DNA from 3 places in the Bacillus sp. VA15 genome. Region 3 is predicted to be linked to each of the others. Evidence: predicted binding sites of a transcription regulator. Region 3 holds the regulator's gene; each other region holds the start of a gene.

Region 1 (3,282 bases), on a different contig from region 3:
CCAAAAGAACGGCTTTTTCCGCATCTCTTGTAAGAGAGGGGCGAATGTCCCTCTCATGATGACTATCAAACATAAAAACGGAACCATAAAAATAAAGCGCAGCGAAGAGCTCCAAAGCCAGCTGCCTCCGGATAACTCCATGGCTCTGTTTAAAATAAAGGTAACAGCGAAAAAGAGTGAAGCCAATATTCCGATAACGATTGCTTTCATGATATCCCTCATTCTGGCATTATTTTTTTATACTATACTATTCGATATCGCACAGATCAATGGAGTCGTGAGAAAATAAGCATGTTTTGCGAACCGCTAAGTGTGGAAGACAAAAAATGGAGGTGAGATTGTTGGAAGCAAGGACACAGACGTACTTCTTTCAGGATGACGGCAGGATTCCGAATCACCCTGATTTTCCGCTTGTTGTGTATCAAAACGCACTCAAGGACACCGGTCAGGCAGAGCGGATCGTCAACCGGCATGGCTGGTCTAACAGCTGGTCAGGGAGTGTTTTTCCATACCATCATTATCACAGCAATACGCATGAAGTCCTGATTGCAGTTAGGGGAGAGGCTGTGATTCAATTTGGGGGAGAAAAAGGGGCCGCCATACCTTTCAAATCCGGCGACGTAGTCGTGATTCCAGCTGGAGTCGGCCATAAAAAGCTAAGCTCAAGCGCCGATTTTACCGTCGTTGGCGCCTATCCGGGAGGCGTTCAGTATGATATGAAGACGGGAGAGCCGAATGAACGGGAGGAAGCGATGAAACAGATCAAGCAGGTGTCATTGCCGGCGAAAGATCCGATCACAGGAAAAAGAGAACCTCTATTGGGAATATGGGTAAAGTGAAGGGGAGAAAATTGCTGGATTGTCAATAACTAGTGTCGCAGAAATGTTATGACATGGGCTCCATATAAATTAATTTCATAATCGAAGCAATTCACGTTCAAATTTTGTTCAAAAAGTGTTATCATATAGAAGGTAATCGAATTGGAGTTTTTTGTGTTTGCTATTTTCAGAGAGAGTAAAGGATTTTTGACTTATTCAATTGTTTATTTTTGAGATAAAAATAATACTGAATATGGCAAGATGAAAAACTGGGTAGTAAACATTTATTTTTGTAAATGATTGTGCATGAATTCACAATCCTTATTCTTATGCTTTCATGCATGAGACCAGGGAGAGGCACTACCCTTTCCAAAAAAATCTGCAAACTGCTTATAGTAAAGGAGAATTGGATATGCCAGAAACAATCGATCAAACAAATGCGTCTGTCAGCCAAAGCCAGCAAGATCTTATTGATCAGCTGTTAAAGCCGGAAGTTCAAGAATCACTGACCGTTTTAGTTGACCAGCTTCCGAAGCTGACTGAGTTAGTGAATATTTTAACGAAGTCTTATGATTTCGCTCAGTCTGTAGCAACTGACGAAGTGCTAAAAAGCGACACTGTCGGTGCTATCACTGAAATTCTTGAGCCTGTAAAAGAAACAGCGAAAGAAGTAGCTGCGACTGCAATCGAAGCGAAAGACCGCGCGGATGCAAGCAACGAAACGATTGGTCTTTTCGGCCTGTTGCGCATGCTGAAAGATCCTCAAGCTCAAAAGCTGTTCCGTTTTGCTAACAGCTACCTTGAAGTCATGAACGAACGCGAAAACCAAAAATAATCTCAGATTCAAATTGATATAAAGGACGGAGGATATACGATGTCAAAACATATTGTCATTCTAGGCGCTGGTTATGGCGGAGTTCTTTCTGCTCTAACAGTTCGCAAACATTACACAAAAGAACAAGCACGCGTGACTGTGGTAAACAAATACCCAACTCACCAAATCATTACGGAATTACACCGTCTTGCAGCAGGCAACGTGTCTGAAAAAGCGGTTGCAATGCCATTAGAAAAACTTTTCAAAGGCAAAGACATTGATCTTAAAATCGCGGAAGTAAGCTCTTTCTCTGTTGATAAAAAAGAAGTTGCGCTTGCTGACGGTTCTACATTATCTTACGATGCGCTTGTTGTAGGTCTTGGTTCTGTAACAGCTTACTTCGGCATCCCAGGTCTTGAAGAAAACAGCATGGTATTGAAATCTGCTGCTGATGCGAACAAAGTCTTCCAACATGTTGAAGATCGTGTGCGCGAGTACTCTCAAACGAAAAACGAAGCTGATGCAACAATCCTTATCGGCGGAGGCGGCTTAACAGGTGTTGAGCTTGTCGGTGAGCTTGCTGATATCATGCCGAACCTTGCGAAAAAATACGGCGTAGACCATAAAGAAATCAAATTGAAACTGGTTGAAGCAGGTCCGAAAATCCTTCCTGTTCTTCCGGATGATCTTATCGAACGTGCGACTGCAAGCCTTGAAAAACGCGGCGTTGAGTTCTTAACAGGTCTTCCTGTTACAAATGTAGAAGGAAACGTGATTGATCTGAAAGACGGATCTAAAGTTGTTGCCAACACATTTGTTTGGACTGGCGGCGTACAAGGTAACCCATTAGTCGGTGAATCAGGTCTTGAAGTGAATCGCGGACGCGCGACAGTAAATGACTTCCTGCAATCTACATCTCATGAAGATGTATTTGTTGCCGGTGACAGCGCAGTTTACTTCGCTCCAGACGGCCGTCCATACCCGCCAACTGCACAAATCGCATGGCAAATGGGTGAGCTGATCGGTTACAACCTATTCGCTTACTTAGAAGGCAAAACGCTTGAAACATTCAAGCCAGTAAACTCTGGTACACTTGCAAGCCTCGGACGCAAAGACGCGGTTGCCATCATTGGTGCTAATTCTACACCGCTTAAAGGTCTTCCTGCTTCCTTGATGAAAGAAGCAAGTAACGTACGCTACTTAACACACATTAAAGGACTTTTCAGCCTGGCTTACTAATCCTTTTTGTGGACTCGGGCATTGCCAAAAGCGTTCCTTTCGGAATGCTTTCCGGCAATGTCTTTTTTTTATTTTTCTGCTAACGTTAACATTTCATTTTCAAAAAAGAGATTGATCCTAGAGGAATATAAAGGTAAAATAAAATTAAATCAAAATGTTAACGTTAACATTTTGAAATAGAATGAAAGACGGTGAGGACATGGAACCCTTTATGGGCGAGAATTTTTTGCTGAAAAATGAAACCGCTGTCAGCCTCTATCACAATTATGCGAAAGACATGCCGATTATTGATTACCACTGCCACTTAAGCCCGAAAGAAATCTATGAAAATAAGACATTTCAAAACATTACGGAAGCTTGGCTGTATGGAGACCATTACAAATGGCGCATCATGAGAGCCAATGGGATTGA
Region 2 (3,282 bases), on a different contig from region 3:
AACAGGGCAGGCCATGTCTGTTTGATTCCTTTCATTCGGTCTAATAGGAATACAAGCAGAAACGGAATCAAAAATGAGATCATCGGCAATGTCCACATCAATGTCCGTGACAGCTCAAGAGCAGACAAATCACCAATCTGCGCCCCTGTGATTACAGGAATCCCGATCGCCCCAAAGGCTCCAGAGGCTGCGTTCGCAATCAAGCAGAGAGCCGCCGCTTTTAACGGTTTAAAACCAAGTTCGACGAGCAGCGCCGCACTAATCGCAATCGGAACACCAAAACCGGCCGCGCCTTCTAAAAACGCGTTAAAACAAAAACCTATTAATAATAGCTGTAATCGTTGGTCAGGCGAAATGCCGGCAATGCTGGAACGAATAATGGTAAATTTCCCGGTTTTCACTGCGATTTTATACAGCCACACCGCCATCAGAACGATGTAGCCAATCGGCCACAGCCCGCTCCCGATTCCTAGCAAAACAGAAGAAATTGCTTTTTCAACCGGCATATGAAATGCCAAAACGGAGACGAAGAAACTGACGGCTAAGGTAAGAAATGCCGCAAGAATGCCTTTCATTTTAAAATCAGTTAAAGCCAAGAGAAAAAAGAGAATCGGAGTGAGCGCCACAAGTGCGCTCACATACTCGTTTCCAAACGGATCATACAACTGCTCCCACATTGACAATCAGCCCTTTACTCTATAGTTGCGATTAGTTGACCTTTTGTTCTGCAAAATGAGGTTTTAAAATGTTTTTAAGGACACCTGCGCTGTGAAGGAACTGTTCTTTTTCTTTCTCATTTAAGTTCAGCTCAGTGATGCCTGCAATACCTCCGCGGTTTACGACAGCCGGAACGCCGATGTACACGTCGTCTGCGCCGTATTGTCCGTCTAAATATGTGCTGACAGTTAAAATGCTGTTTTCATTATGAAGAATGGCTTTTGTAATGCGGGCAAGGCTCATCGCAACACCATAATAAGTCGCACCTTTTTTCTCAATGATATGGTAAGCGGCGTTTTTCACGTCATCTACGATCTGGTCAAGCTCCTCTTGTTTATACGCATCGTTTTTCTCAACGAGTTCACTGACCGGCACACCACCGACATTCACGTGGCTCCAGACAGGAAGCTCTGTGTCGCCGTGCTCTCCGATAATATGCGCGTGCACGTTTTGAGGCGCTGCGCCAAAGTATTCGCTCAGCATGTAACGGAATCTCGCAGAATCTAGTGTTGTGCCGCTTCCGATCACCCGCTCTTTTGGCAGGCCGCTGAATTTCCATGTAGCGTAAGTCAGAATATCAACCGGATTTGTCGCGATTAAGAAAATGCCGTCAAATCCGCTCGCCATGACTTCACTGACGATACCTTTGAAAATCTTTAAGTTCTTTTCTACTAATTCAAGGCGTGTCTCTCCAGGTTTTTGGTTTGCTCCGGCGCAGATGCAGACAATATCAGCATCCTTGCAGTCTTCATATGTTCCGTAAGATGTTTTGACCGGTTGCGGCGCAAACGCCTTTCCGTGGTTTAAGTCCATCACATCGCCCATTGCTTTTTCTTTATTTAAATCAATGACCACAAGCTCATCTGTGATCCCTTGGTTTATTAACGCAAATGCATAACTGCTTCCAACAAAACCCGCTCCGATTAAAGCTACTTTATTTACATGTTTGTTCATCATTAATCATCCTTCCAGGGTATGTTTTTCTTTGATGTTTGTTTGTGAAGTATTTCACATTTATATTGTGCAACATTTCACAAACTATTGCAAGAGAAAAGTTTTGTCTGATTTATGAACAAAAAAAGAAACCATCAAGGATGGTTTCTACCGGTAAGTCCCGTCTAACCTTGCCCTCAATGAGGAAGAGAACCGCTTAAGCCAGAGTCGTTATATAAGCCATTTTGCACGTAATCAAAGCCAGGCTGGTTCTGTCCGGGCACTTGGGCGCTGCCATTATTAAAAATCACTTTGGCGTTCGTTGTATCCGTATCCGCAGGCAGCGTCAGCGTGTAAATTCCATCTGCATTCTTAGTCATTGCTTTTCCCGGCCAGGATCCGGTCAATTCTATTGCCCGGCCCCCATCATGTTTATAGATATAAGCATTTACTTGGCCCCAATGATTTGGATTTTGATAGCCAATGGTTTTGGCCGCAGAAGGGTCTCTTTTTACAAAGCTGTATTCCTGAGTCCTCGTTACACCATCACTGTTCGTTCCTGTTAACGTGATGGTGTATGTTGTGCCAAACGGATCTCCTTTTCCGATCGTTAAGTGGTCTCCATCCTTAAACGCTGTCTCTTGCCCATTATTGATTTGATAAACGGCTTTTGTTGTATTCGCATCTGCACGCAGAGTGATCGTCAGTTGATCGTTGAAAGAATGTGTTACACCTGTTTTGACATTCTCAAGGAAGACATGAGGCGCATTTGCAATATCATCAGAATAAAGAACAACTACAGATCTGGCATTAATCGTGCCTGTCAATTTGCCGTCTGTTACTTGAAATGAACCGTTCCCAGCTTTATTATCATACCTGCCATCAGGTAATTTCGTTGACGTATTGATGGTAACAGAAGATGAACCTGCATTTGCCAGCACAACGCCGTGCGAGCCGCGCTGATTCATGAATATCTGGTTGTTACCATTCGGGTTCGAGAGTTCCTCAGGCTGTCCATCCATCACATTGTGAAATCTATTGACCGCAGTGATAGCCTGATCTTCAAATAAAGCACTCCCACGATCGCCTATTTGGCTTTTCCCCGGGAATCTGACACCATTTCCGCCGCCCTCAGGTCTGGAAAAGAAGAGAGGCGTACTGCCTGAGCGAGAAGCAATCACTGCCCAGCCTAAGCGAATATCGTCATCGCTCATCCATGTAGACTCTTCCTCATCATTGGCATACGTATCATGCGATTCCACCCATGTGACTAACTTGTCGGCAGACACCTCTGATGCATAATGGGAGATATTCGACACGCTAAGATTGCGATTCTTTAACGCGGACCTTATGGAATGTCCATAATTAGATGCTGTCACATTCATATAATTCGCATATGCAGCATCTCTGGAGGCACTATCTTGCAGGATTTCTCCGTATTGGAACTCCGCAGATGTATTTGTGATATTCGGCCAAAATTGACTGCCGTAATTCCCGTCATCCGGAAGCTCTATATGTTTGGCCGCATCATATCGAAATCCGTCTGCGCCGTCATTCAATGCTCTTTCTAAGAAACGTTTCAGATAGGACTGTACTTGTGTATTTTGTGTATTCCAATCATATAGCCCCAGC
Region 3 (3,282 bases):
CCATCCTGCTGATGGTGTTCGCCGCTTACAACATCAGCATTTCTTTTAAGATGTTCGCCTTTTCATTTAAAATTAAAAAGAACCAGAAATAAAGAAAATCCATTTCTCTCATGAGAAATGGATTTTTTATTATTGCCCGGAAGACACGTCCTGATCGGCAGCACTGCTTTTCTGCGCTTTCCGATAGGCTGCCTTCGATATAAGAATACTGATTTCATATAAAATCAACAGTGGAACAGTGACCATCATATGAGACAAAAGCTCAGGCGGTGTAATTAGGGCAGCGATCACAAGCAGCGTAAAATACGCATACTTTCTGATTTTCGCTAAGAACATCGGTGTCACAATTCCAAGCCTGGTCATAAACATGAGGATGACCGGCATTTGGAACAGCAGTCCAAACGGAATCGTCAGCTGCAAAAGAAAATGAAAATATTCATTAATTCCGATCACCTGATTGACATTCAAATCCTGAGAGATCCGCTTCATAAAATCAACAACAAAAGGAAATAAAATATAATATGAAAAAGATAAGCCCGCTAAAAACAGCAAAATAGAGATCGGAATGTAGCTGAGCGTTACTTTGCGCTCTTTCTCATAGAGGCCTGGACTCACAAAAGCCCAAAGCTGATAAAGAATAATCGGTGAGGTCAGGACAATCCCGATGATAAACGCGAATTGCATAAACACAAAAAGCGGGTCTGTCAGATTAAACGCATTAAGCGTAAGCTCCTTCGCTTCATCCGTTTTTTGCAGATAAACAATCATGGGCTTCGCTAAAAAAAATCCTGCGATAGAGAAAACGACAAATGCCAGTGCCACAACCAGCAATCGTTTTCGAAGCTCAGCAATATGTTCCAGCAGCGACATTTGATTCACTTTCATTCGTGTCATCCTAACTTACTGATCTTCTTTCTTTTTTTCCTCGTCATCACTCGTTAATCCTTTAGTAGCATTTTTGAATTCACGAAGTGTGTCTCCAGCAGCTTTCCCCAGTTCAGGCAGCTTTTTGGGACCGAAGATGATCAGAGCAACGATTGCGATAACAGCAAGGCTTCCAGGACCGATCGGCATATTTGGGCTCCTCCTTTCCCTCTATTCGATTTCCTCTAAAACTGAATAATGCTTCAAGAAATAAACCAGTGACTGAAGCTCTACAGCTAAATCTATATGATGAATTCGAATGTGTTCCGGCACATTCAAACGGGCCGGCGTAAAATTAAGGATTCCCTTGATTCCTAACGCGACCAATCTGTCTGTAATGGATTGAGCGGCAACTGCTGGCACTGTAAGAATGGCAACTGATTCATTTTTTACGTGTTGTTCAAGGTCGTCAAGGTTATAGACAGGCACGCCGCCTACCTCAGTTCCTATTTTACTCTCATTTATATCAAAAGCCATAGAAATTTTTGTGTTATTATTTTTTGTGAAATTATAGTGAAGAAATGCCGTTCCCAAGTTCCCCACACCAATCAAGATGACATCTGTCATCTCATCCTGATCAAGCGTTTTTCGGAAAAATGACAGCAAATAATCCACATTATATCCATATCCTTTTTTGCCAAGAGCTCCAAAATAGGAAAAATCCCTGCGAATCGTGGCAGAATCAACCTTTACGGCATCACTGAGTTCAGCGGATGATACACGCTGTTTTCCTGACGCATGCAGATTCTTTAAAAAGCGATAGTAAAGCGGCAGCCGTTTTGCCGTCGCCTGCGGAATTTTTGATTGATCCTTATTCATTTTTGGTCCTCCACATTATACTCGGATAGTTCTCTTTTAAAGTCACCGTTTTTCCCGCCTGTCTTCTCCAGCAAGAAAGTAGGGCCGATGACCATTCCCTTATCAAGGGCCTTGCACATATCGTAAACGGTAAGAGCGCACACCGATGCAGAAGTGAGCGCTTCCATTTCCACACCTGTACTCCCTTTCGTTTTGACCTGTGCTTTTATATGAAGTATAACTTCTGCTTCTTTTATTTTCCAGTCAAACGATATATCTACCCCGCTCAGTGAAAGCGGATGGCACATCGGAATGATATTCGACGTTTGCTTTGCGGCCATAATGCCTGCCACCTGCGCAACAGCCAGTACATCTCCTTTGCCGATATCATGACTTTGTATTTTCTCGTACACTTCATTTTTCATGTGTACGCTTGAAACAGCCGCCGCAGTACGGACAGTCGAAGATTTTTCGCTGATGTCCACCATCTGGGCTCTGCCCTGTTCATTAAAATGAGAAAATCCATTCATATTAAAACTCTCCTTAAACAGATCATACACTATTTTCTTCTCTATGTCTTATTCAGCCAATGTATTGTTTGCTGACTTCTGGTTCATAAGCTACACTTAACTTATTATAGCAGAGGTGAAATAATATGATGATCTTACAAGTTAATCAGCTATCCAAATCATTTGGTGCTGATACTATTTTAAACAATATAAAGCTGGAAGTCAGAAATCGTGATCGCGTCGCCATTGTAGGAAGAAATGGCGCGGGAAAATCCACGCTGCTTAAAATTATCGCAGGCCAGCTTTCGTATGAAAAGGGCGAACTCATTAAACCGAAAGATATTACAATGGGATATCTTGCCCAGCATACGGGCTTGGATTCTAAGCTTACCATAAAAGAAGAACTGCTGACTGTTTTTGACCACTTAAAAGCAATGGAAAAGGAAATGCGGGCTATCGAAGAAAAAATGGCGGCAGCTGATCCTGGTGAATTGGAAAGCATCATGAAAACCTATGACCGGCTTCAGCAGGAATTTAAAGATAAAGGCGGCTATCAATATGAAGCGGATGTCAGATCTGTGCTTCACGGACTTGGTTTCAGCCATTTTGACGATTCAACACAGGTGCAAAGCCTCAGCGGGGGGCAGAAAACAAGGCTGGCCCTTGGTAAGCTTCTGTTAACACAGCCTGATTTGCTCATTCTCGATGAGCCGACAAACCATCTCGATATTGATACACTAACCTGGCTTGAACATTATTTGCAAGGCTATTCAGGCGCCATTCTCATCGTTTCGCATGACCGCTACTTTTTGGACAAAGTAGTAAACCAAGTATACGAGGTATCAAGAGCTGAAAGCAAAAAATATCACGGCAACTACAGCGCTTATCTCGACCAAAAAGCCGCGCAGTATGAAAAAGATCTTAAAGTGTATGAAAAGCAGCAGGATGAAATCGCAAAGCTTCAAGACTTCGTAGACCGAAATCTTGCGAGAGCTTCTACCACAAAAAGAGCGCAAAGCCGCCGAAAGCAGCTGGAGCGAATGGAAGTCAT

The links. Region 3 encodes Rex, which represses fermentation and respiration genes when NADH is low (regulators of the CRP and FNR family bind a similar motif). Its sites were predicted from a motif close to TTGTGAAATATTTCACAA; they were not measured.
Region 1: a site for Rex is predicted at 1,119-1,136, ahead of AC0DBE_RS08585 (DUF1641 domain-containing protein). Genes of this name have one in related genera too.
Region 2: a site for Rex is predicted at 1,714-1,731, ahead of AC0DBE_RS11350 (L-lactate dehydrogenase). Genes of this name have one in related genera too.

The regions. Positions count from the first base shown of each region.
Region 1 covers NZ_JBVQPQ010000002.1:711,920-715,201, reverse strand. The annotation lists gene AC0DBE_RS08595 (DMT family transporter) at 1-210, opposite strand, end outside; gene AC0DBE_RS08590 (cupin domain-containing protein) at 342-839, shown strand; gene AC0DBE_RS08585 (DUF1641 domain-containing protein) at 1,231-1,653, shown strand; gene AC0DBE_RS08580 (NAD(P)/FAD-dependent oxidoreductase) at 1,693-2,871, shown strand; gene uxaC (glucuronate isomerase) at 3,071-3,282, shown strand, end outside.
Region 2 covers NZ_JBVQPQ010000003.1:328,182-331,463, forward strand. The annotation lists gene AC0DBE_RS11345 (L-lactate permease) at 1-677, opposite strand, end outside; gene AC0DBE_RS11350 (L-lactate dehydrogenase) at 709-1,674, opposite strand; gene amyE (alpha-amylase) at 1,848-3,282, opposite strand, start outside.
Region 3 covers NZ_JBVQPQ010000005.1:286,475-289,756, forward strand. The annotation lists gene AC0DBE_RS15120 (YdiK family protein) at 1-92, shown strand, start outside; gene tatC (twin-arginine translocase subunit TatC) at 130-894, opposite strand; gene tatAY (sec-independent protein translocase protein TatAY) at 901-1,074, opposite strand; gene AC0DBE_RS15135 (redox-sensing transcriptional repressor Rex) at 1,096-1,743, opposite strand; gene moaC (cyclic pyranopterin monophosphate synthase MoaC) at 1,740-2,252, opposite strand; gene AC0DBE_RS15145 (ABC-F family ATP-binding cassette domain-containing protein) at 2,378-3,282, shown strand, end outside.